One region of the Massilia sp. AB1 genome, then DNA from elsewhere that is predicted to be linked to it. Evidence: predicted binding sites of a transcription regulator. Region 1 holds the regulator's gene; each other region holds the start of a gene.
What was found. The regulator sigma-54, encoded in region 1, starts transcription at its own class of promoters, with help from an activator protein. The targets are predictions, from matches to a motif close to TGGCANGNAANCTGCTTT.
Positions count from the first base shown of each region.

Region 1 (2,197 bases):
GCAAAAAGGGCGCCCCCTCAGACGCCCTTAGCTGGTATGCCCTGCTGCCGGTCAGGCCGCAGCGGCTTCTTCGCTGCCTTGATCCGGCAGGCGTTTGATCGCCTGGTGGTTATGGTCTTTCAACATCTGCTTGTGTTTCAGAACCTGCCGATCCAGCTTGTCCATCAGCGTGTCGATCGCGGCATACAGGTCTTGGGCGACACTCGCCACGTGCAGGGTCTTTCCGGACACCTGGACGTTAATCTCCGCTTTTTGCCTTTTTTCTTTTTCAGTGAGGTTGTCGACGGCGAGGAAGACATGGGTATCGATCACTTGATCGAAATGCCTGATGATGCGCTCGAGCTTATTCTGAACGTATTCACGGATAGCGGGAGTCACTTCGAGATGGTGGCCACTGATTGTGAGGTTCATACACACTCCTTTGAAAAGCGCGCCGCCCAGGCGCAAGGCAGGAGTGGGCAGCGCTGTTACAAGGCTTTGCGGAGGCTGACGGGAGGGATCTTGAGCGCTTCTCGGTATTTGGCGACCGTCCTGCGCGCAATGACCATGCCTTGTTCCCCGAGCATCTCCGCGATCTTGCTATCGGATAAAGGATTCTTAGGGTCTTCTGCTCCTGTCAATTGCGCAATGAGAGCGCGGATCGCCGTCGAGGAGGCTTCTCCCCCCGCTTCGGTGGCGACGTGGCTTCCGAAGAAGTATTTCAACTCGAACATGCCGTGCGGGGTCAGCATGTACTTCTGCGTTGTAACACGAGAAATTGTGCTTTCGTGTAGGCCTAGTGTATCAGCAATCTCACGTAAAACAAGGGGACGCATCGCAACCGCGCCGTGGGAGAAAAAGTTCTTCTGGCGCTCCACAATCGCCTCTGCCACACGCAAAATCGTATCGAAACGCTGACGCATATTCTTGATCAGCCATTTCGCTTCCTGCAGCTGGGCGTTCATCTGCCCTTCGCACTTGCCCTGCTTCATCAGCGACGCATACAGGCTGTTCACCCGCAGGCGCGGCATCACGTCCGGGTTCAGCATCACGGCCCAGCCGTTCTTGGCGCGGCGCACGATCACATCCGGTACCACGTAGTCTGACACGTTCGAGGCGAAGGCCGCGCCCGGATGAGGATTGCACTGGCGCACCACGGCTTGCACCTCGCGCAAGTCTTCGTCGTCGCAATCCAGCGCCTTCTTGAGCTTGCTGTACTCGCGCTGGGCGAACCAGCTCAGGTAGCCTTCGACGATCTTCAGCGCCAGGCGGCGCGTCACCAGGGGCACGCCCTGCATGCGGCGGATCTGCAGCGCCAGGCATTCGCCCGCGCTGCGCGCGCCCACGCCCACCGGGTCCAGGCTCTGCACCAGCGCCAGCGCGCAGCGCAGCTCGTCCATCTCGATCTCGAGCTCTTCCGGCAGGCGCGCATGGATCTCGTCCAGCGGTTCTTCCAGGTAGCCGTTGTCGTCCAGCGCGTCGATGACCAGCTCGGCCAGCGCGCGGTCGCGCGCGGAACAGCCGGTGACACGGATCTGCTCCATCAGGTGCTCGCGCAAGGTGACGGAACTTGCTTCCAGCTGCGGGCGGCCGTCTTCGTCCTCGCCCCCGCCCGCGCCGCCGCCCGAACCCCAGTCGGCGTCCGGCGCGTCGCGCTCGCCGTCGCCGCCTTCGAAGCCTTCGCCGTTCTCGCCCGAGGCGGCGGAGGCCTCCGACGCGCCCTCGCCTTCCTGCGCGGGAGCGGCGGGCGCTTCGCCAGTGGCGGGCGCGTTATTGATGGCGCCGTCGGCCAGCAGGCGCACCGAACGGTCGAGCGGGTCGTCGAGCCGCTCGAGCAGGGGATTGTCGGACAGGATCTGCTCGATCTCCTGGTGCAGCTCGAGCGTGGACAGCTGCAGCAGCCGGATCGACTGCTGGAGTTGCGGCGTCAGTGCAAGATGCTGCGATGTGCGGAGTTGCAGGGACTGTTTCATGTCTACATGCGGAAGTGTTCACCCAGATAGACGCGGCGCACGGATTCGTTGGCGATAATATCATCCGGCCGGCCCGAGGCCAGCACCGCGCCCTGGTTGATGATGTAGGCGCGGTCGCAGATGCCGAGCGTCTCGCGGACATTGTGGTCGGTGATGAGCACGCCGATCTTGCGCTCCTTCAGGAAGCGCACGATGCGCTGGATCTCGATCACCGCGATCGGATCCACGCCGGCGAAGGGCTCGTC
Region 1 covers NZ_JAGKSG010000010.1:51,164-53,360, reverse strand. The annotation lists gene hpf (ribosome hibernation-promoting factor, HPF/YfiA family) at 52-411, opposite strand; gene J8847_RS08345 (RNA polymerase factor sigma-54) at 468-1,952, opposite strand; gene lptB (LPS export ABC transporter ATP-binding protein) at 1,955-2,197, opposite strand, start outside.

Region 2 (2,197 bases), on a different contig from region 1:
GAGGCGGCCGAAGCTCAGGGTCCACAGGACCAGCAAAGCCACCAGCTTGCCGGGGTTGGACGGCACGAAGGCAAGGATGGCCATTACCAGTGGCACTTGCAACAAGAGACGGAGTGGAATGCGCATGACGGACAGTAGACTATGTTTCCGTCAATATTGTCAATAAAGTCAATTCGGCAGACGAAAAAAAGGCCTCCGAAGAGGCCTTTTCCGAGGGAAGGAAGACGCTTAGTCTTTCTTCTGGCGGCGGCGCAGGGCGACGCCCATGCCGACCATTGCCAGGCCCATCAGCGACAGGGCGCCCGGTTCCGGCACTTCGGAATATGCCTGGCCCGGATCGTCGATACGAGCACCGAGGATGTTGTTGGCGCCATTGCCCCAGTTCGGGTTGTAGTTGTAGCTGTTCTTGAAGCGCAGGTCGCGCAGGCCTTGCCAGCTCGAGAACCAATCCGAATCCAGCTGATCAGCCCACAGGCCGCCGGCCGACATATCGACCGATGCGTAGGAGTCGGCGGTGCCCGAGAAGCCGTTGCTGCTCGGAATTTGGTCGCCAACGATGGTGTTGTTCGGGTCGATGGTGTCCATGCCGGTGTCGAAGAACAGGCGAGCCAGGAAGGTGCCTTCGGTGAAGCCGGTAGCGCAGCTGAAGCCGCAACGCACGCCCGGGTTGATGGTGTCCAGGGTGGTCTTGGTCATGCTGTTCAGGTCACGCCAGTACAGGTCCATGTAGCCCTTGGTAGCCGGGAACGGATTGTTCGCGTTCGGAGTGCCTTGCTCGACGCCGTAGAACATGCCGGTCACCTGACCGCCGCCCAGGCCATTGACGAAGAAGATATCGCCGGTCGGATCGATCTGGTCGTTCGGGGTGTTGACCGAGCCGCGTTCCATGGTCGAGATGGTGAACACGCCCCAGTTGATTTCGTTGGAACCCGCCCAGGTCGTGGCGCCGTTGATGGCGATTTGTTCCTGACCCGAGAATTTCAGGTAGATCGGGCCCGGCGGCAGTTCAGTAGCCGGTGCGGCATATGCGCCAAAGCTCATGGCAGCGCCGAATGCGAGAGCGAGAATCTTTTTCATGCTTTCTCCAAGAGATAAAGAAGTTCGTTTGATTGATAACGACACCGACATCCTCTCTTTAGCAAACCCTGTGCCAGCGTTTAAAGATCCTCGCTAAGTGGTTGAAATTGCATGTTATTTGACAATGTTAACAATTCTGGATGGCCGTGCTGGCTCTAGCATTGTAAAAATTCTCGACAAATTAATTGACAAAGATAAATAATTTATATCAATTAACGATACCTGCCTGGCGCCAACAAATCGTGGGGATCGAGCTCGCGTCGCAGCCGCTCGTGCAGGCGCTGCGAGTCCTGCGTGAGGGCGGCCAGCTCGGGCATGGCGGAGATCGCCACGCGGTAGGGGAAGAAACCCTGCTCGCGGCCGCGCAGGATCAGCTCGCGGTAGCAGGCCTGGGCGGCCTCCACGGCGGCTGGAGAATTGCGGTCGAACAACAAAGGCACGGTACTGTCGAATAATTTGTCACTTAGCGAAGTGAAGGTCAGCAGCGGCTCCATGCCGTGCTTGCGGGTGATGGCGCCGACCATCTCGACATAGGCGCGCGCCCTCTCGGGGCGCATCGGCACCAGCGGCGCATACCAGATCAGGCCGCAGCCGTCGCGGGCCGGATTGCGCGGCTGTCCGCCATCGCCGCTGCCGTTTGGATTGCGCCAATAGGCCAGCGGCAAGGCCGTCTCGTTGGGACGCCCGCCCGCCAGCTCCAGCGAGCGCGCCAGGGTGGCGGCGGTGCTGGCCAGGCGCTGGCCGGCCGCGCCCGGCAGCCAGCCCGCCAGCCGGCGCAGGGTATTGGCATTGTCCTGGCTCAGGAACAGCATGCGGCTGGCCACGCCCTTGAGGGCGGCGCGGATTTCCTTCTGGGCCGCGGCCACCATGCGCCGGGTGCCGTACAGGGTGCCGAAGCCGGTCCAGGGAAAGATCTGGTATTGCCTTCCCAGTTCCTCCACCAGCGCGGGCGGCATCAGGCCGTCCGGGCCCAGGCGGTCGGCCGGATACGGCGCCGACATCGCCAGCACCCGGTGCCGGTTCATCAGGTTCAGCCCGGCCACGGTGCCGGGCAGCTTGCCGAGGATGGCGCGGATGCGTTCGATCGCCGGCTCCAGCAGGGCGTCGTCCTTCAGGCTGA
Region 2 covers NZ_JAGKSG010000019.1:25,367-27,563, reverse strand. The annotation lists gene J8847_RS12705 (DUF2878 family protein) at 1-84, opposite strand, end outside; gene J8847_RS12700 (PEP-CTERM sorting domain-containing protein) at 229-1,077, opposite strand; gene J8847_RS12695 (FAD-binding oxidoreductase) at 1,290-2,197, opposite strand, start outside.
Region 2: the regulator sigma-54 is predicted to act here: its motif matches at 1,136-1,153, upstream of J8847_RS12700 (PEP-CTERM sorting domain-containing protein).

Region 3 (2,197 bases), on a different contig from region 1:
GCTTCCACTGGTCGCCCTGCCAGCTCTTGAGCGAGGAATCCGGGCCGATCGGCGCCATCTTGCCGTCGGTCCAGGTCATGGTCTTGGCCGGGTCGACCAGCAATTCGTTGTCCGGGCCGGTGCTGTAGGCGCGCCATACCACCTTGCCGGTGTTGATGTCGTGGGCCGTCACGCGGCCACGCACGCCGAATTCGCCGCCGCTGATGCCGGTCAGGACCTTGTCCTTGAAGACGTGCGGGGTGTTGGTGGTGGTTTCGCCGAGCTTCGGATCGCCCACCTTGGTCTTCCACAGCTCGGCGCCGGTCTTGGCGTCGAGCGCCACCAGCGTGGTGTCGGCCTGCTGCAGGAAGATCTTGCCGTTGGCGTAGGCGACGCCGCGGTTGACCGTGTCGCAGCACATCACCGGAATCACGGTCGGGTCCTGCTTCGGTTCGTACTTCCAGCGGATCGACTGGTCTTCCAGCGACACCGCGAAGACCTTGTTCGGGAAGGGGCTGTGGATGTAGAGCGTGTCGCCGATCACCAGGGGGCCGCCTTCGTGGCCGCGCAGCACGCCGGTGGAGAAGGTCCAGGCCACCTGCAGGTTCTTGGCGTTCTTGCTGTTGATCTGTTTGAGTTCGCTGTAGCGGTGGTTCGCCATGTTACCGGACTGCATAGCCCAGTTCTTCGGGTCCTTGGTCAGCTTCTCGACATCGGAGTCGGCGGCTAGCGCCGGGCCGGCAGCCAGTGCCAGGCACGGCCACCAGCGGATGAGTCTTATTGGGAATGACATGGTTGAGTCTCCTATGGTTTTTATCAGCGGTCCGACCTGTGTAGCCATGCAAACATCGATGTGGGGATGTCCCACCCTTCCCACAGCACAGAATGTGCCAGTGTCCTTGCCCTGCGCCCTGCCCCTCCTGCTGCGCGGCGCCATGTTCAGATTCGGGACAGTCGCGCCGCGCGCTGCGCCATCCACGACACAGCCTTCAGCGCTGCGTCACGTAGCAGGCCTTGTTGGCGCTGGCCTGGAGCGCCTTGTACTTGTTGGCCATGTCCTTGACCGGAGCCGGATCGCGGAACACTGCGCCGCGCTCGCCGCCCATGGTCTGGTTGCGCAGGGCGGTCGACATCGCCACGTAGTCGTCGTACGTCATCTCCCTGGCGATGTGGTCGATCACGCAGGAGCACTTGTAGAGATATTCGTACTTGCCGTCGTGCTTCTGCATGCACTCGAGCACGTACTCCACGCGGCCGCTGGTGGGGAAGTCGTCGGCGTGCGCCGCCAGCGGGGTGCTGATTGCCACGGCCAGCGCCAGCGACAGCAGCAGGAAGGATCGCTTCATTCTTGTCTCCGGTGAGTTGCGCAGCAGGCGGCTGCCGGGCTGCCGGCAGCCGCTCTCCTTACGCGTCCTTGAGCACGCCGCGCTGCCTGGCGACGTGGGTCGAGATGGCGTCCATCAGCGCCGGCGACAGCGCGTCGTAAGGCGGCAGTCCCAGTTCGTTGAGGCGGGCGCGCACCGCCCCCATGTTTTCCGGCCGCGCGCCCGACTCGATGATCGAGGACACGAAGGCGGCGAATTCCGGCGGCGACCAGCCGCGTTCCTTCGACAGTTCGGTGTGCACGAAATCCAGGCCATAGAAGGCGTGGCCGGAATTGTCGATCCGCCCATACATGTGCACGCCGCAGTCGCGGCAGGCATGGCGCTTGATCGTCGCGTCCTGGTCCACGACCTGGAGCTTGTCTTCGTTGGCCGTCACCTTGACGTGGTCGCGCCCGACCACGGCGATCTGCGAGAACAGCGAGCCGTTCGGCTTCCAGCACTTGGTGCAGCCGCACACGTGGTTGTGCGCCACCTGGCTCCTGATTTCGACCGTCACCGGATTGGCCGCGCAGCGGCAGCTCAGCGTGCCGCCGGAAAAGCCGGGTTCCGCAGGTGGTATGCCGTTGTCGACGGCCGGATGGATCTTGACTGCCTCATTCATGTTCGTCTCCCTGTTCGTTGGTTGGAATCGGACTGCGGCTTGCTCAGTACAGCACCACCGAGCGGATCGACTGCCCGCTCTTCATCAGCTCGAAGCCCTCGTTGATGCGATCGAGCGGCAAGGTGTGGGTGATCAGGTCGTCGATGTTGATCTTGTTTTCCATGTACCAGTCGACGATTTTCGGCACGTCGGTGCGCCCGCGCGCGCCGCCGAAGGCGGATCCCTTCCACTG
Region 3 covers NZ_JAGKSG010000061.1:11,655-13,851, reverse strand. The annotation lists gene J8847_RS22015 (methanol/ethanol family PQQ-dependent dehydrogenase) at 1-772, opposite strand, end outside; gene J8847_RS22010 (hypothetical protein) at 969-1,325, opposite strand; gene gfa (S-(hydroxymethyl)glutathione synthase) at 1,384-1,965, opposite strand; gene J8847_RS22000 (S-(hydroxymethyl)glutathione dehydrogenase/class III alcohol dehydrogenase) at 2,009-2,197, opposite strand, start outside.
Region 3: the regulator sigma-54 is predicted to act here: its motif matches at 855-872, upstream of J8847_RS22015 (methanol/ethanol family PQQ-dependent dehydrogenase).

Region 4 (2,197 bases), on a different contig from region 1:
GTGCAGGTCGCTGGCGATGTCCAGGCCGAGCAGCAGCTCGCCGGCGCGCGCTTCGGCCGAATAGCCGTCGTATTCCGCGACCTTGCCTTCGAGCTCGGCGGCGCGCATGTAGTCTTCGTCGGTCGCTTCCGGGTTCGCGTAGATGGCGTCGCGCTCCGAGATGGCGTTCCACAGCTCGGTGTGGCCCATCATGACGACGTCGAGCACGCGCACGTCTTCGTAGGCGAACTGGTCCTGGCGCAGCTTGCCGAGACGCTCGCCCGGGTCCAGGCTGACGTTGCCGGCGGACGGCTCGAGGTCGCCGCCGAGGATCTTCATGAAAGTCGACTTGCCGCAGCCGTTCGCGCCGATCAGGCCGTAGCGGTTGCCTTCGCCGAACTTGACGGAAATGTTTTCGAACAGCGGCTTGGCGCCGAATTGCATCGTGATATTGGCAGTAGAGAGCACGGTGTACCTTTGGAAGCGTTGGTCGGCGGATTTCGCCGATCGGATAACCGGCTATTCTACCATCCCGGGCCCCTCCTTGGGAGGCGGCGGCGATGTTGTATTGTCACTTGTTTTGGTCCGGAACGCCCTGCGAACGAAACGTGGGCGCAGCTGCGCTTGCTATGCTTGGCGCACCGAAGCACAGGAGGTGGGCATCACGCGTGCTTCTTCGATGCGCCCCTGCTGCTCGGATGCCTGGGGTGATATCCGGCAGCGCAGGCGCAATCCGGTTGGGAGGTGAGCGGACAGGTCAGCCATGGCAACCTCGGCCCTTACAGCTTCGCGCTCGACATCCCTGCGAAGCCGGCGCGGTGCAGATCGGCATCGACGCCTGGGCGCGCAAGGCCAGAGACGGCAGCATTACCTTCGGAAACGACCAAGGTGGCGGTCGAGTTTTCTTACAACTCGCCCATTTCGCAGAGTAAATACGAAGAGAAAACAGGTGTTTATATAACGGGCATAAAACTCGCTTTTCTAGTTGACGCGGTTACTTGGTTGGCCAGCGCTTCGATTTGGGGCTTACTGCTCGCGTATAGGTCTGCGCCTGGCCAGTCGTCTACTCTACGTTGGACTGAGGGGAGCCCATATGAGAAAGCTGCTAGTGTTGCTCGGCCTATGCGCCGGGCTAAATAATGGTCTGGCTCACGCTGCGGTATTGGAGACGGTTACATTTGATTATACGGCCCGCGACAATACGGGTACTGCCACGGGAATCTTCGGTGGACAAGGCAGCTTCACGTACAGCATTAATTTTCCTTTGCCAGGCGGCACCGTGATCGGGCGAGGAAACATCACAAACTTCCAATTCTCATGGGGTGCAACTGTGCCTGAGTTGGGAACGGCGACCTGGAGTTATGGGCTGGCTGATCTGCAAAGTTTTTCATTTAACACAGCCAACATCAATTCGCTTTCCCTCCTCACGCGCTCAGTATCGGCGTCCAATTCGAACTTTACCGACGCGTACTTCTCCGTTTCCGGCATTAACGGGAAAACCGTCCGGGGCGACCAAGCCGCGGTCTTGACGTCCGGCGCCGTCAAGGTAGCGCTGAGTCAGCAAGAGAAAGCGCGCTGGGCAAAATCTGCGGACGAAACAAACAAGGTGAGTAATGTCTTGAATGCGATCGGATGCGCGGAAGGCTTAAAGGGCTGCCTCGGGGTGATTGCGCCAGGCCTGACTTCCGACAATGAGAGTCCCGTCCTGGAGTGGCTTGGCTACGTTGCGCTGGCGGCAGCAGCTGTCGCGGCGATTGGGGCCGGTTCGCTACCGGCAATGGCGCTTGTGGCTGCCGGTGTCGTTGGCGTCTACGCAAGCCACGTCTCCGATGTTGAGCGTAAAATTGCTCAGGATCCGCCGGACGCCAACTATACGGTAGTCGCAACGTATTCAAATACAGACACCCCTTTCCAGAGCTGGCTTGATGCCCAATTCGACGCCGCAATGTCGCAGTTGACGTCGTCGATGACGCGCTGCCTGGAAGCCCGGCAGAATGCGCTTGTTTCCATGGAGCGTTATCAAGGAGCGGTATTGGCAGAAAACGCGACGTTCGCGGCAATCCAGCTAAACGCGATGCAATCGTTTTTTCAAGACATAGAGGGCTGCGACAGTTTAGTTGGAGGAAATCTTACCGCCTTGCTCGCCACGATGTCCGATCTTGGCGTTTCGGATCTTCAGTTTGACCCAGACAAATTTGATCAGGTGCGAGCGGACATT
Region 4 covers NZ_JAGKSG010000021.1:42,821-45,017, reverse strand. The annotation lists gene J8847_RS13690 (ABC-F family ATPase) at 1-447, opposite strand, end outside; gene J8847_RS13685 (PEP-CTERM sorting domain-containing protein) at 1,073-2,197, shown strand, end outside.
Region 4: the regulator sigma-54 is predicted to act here: its motif matches at 942-959, upstream of J8847_RS13685 (PEP-CTERM sorting domain-containing protein).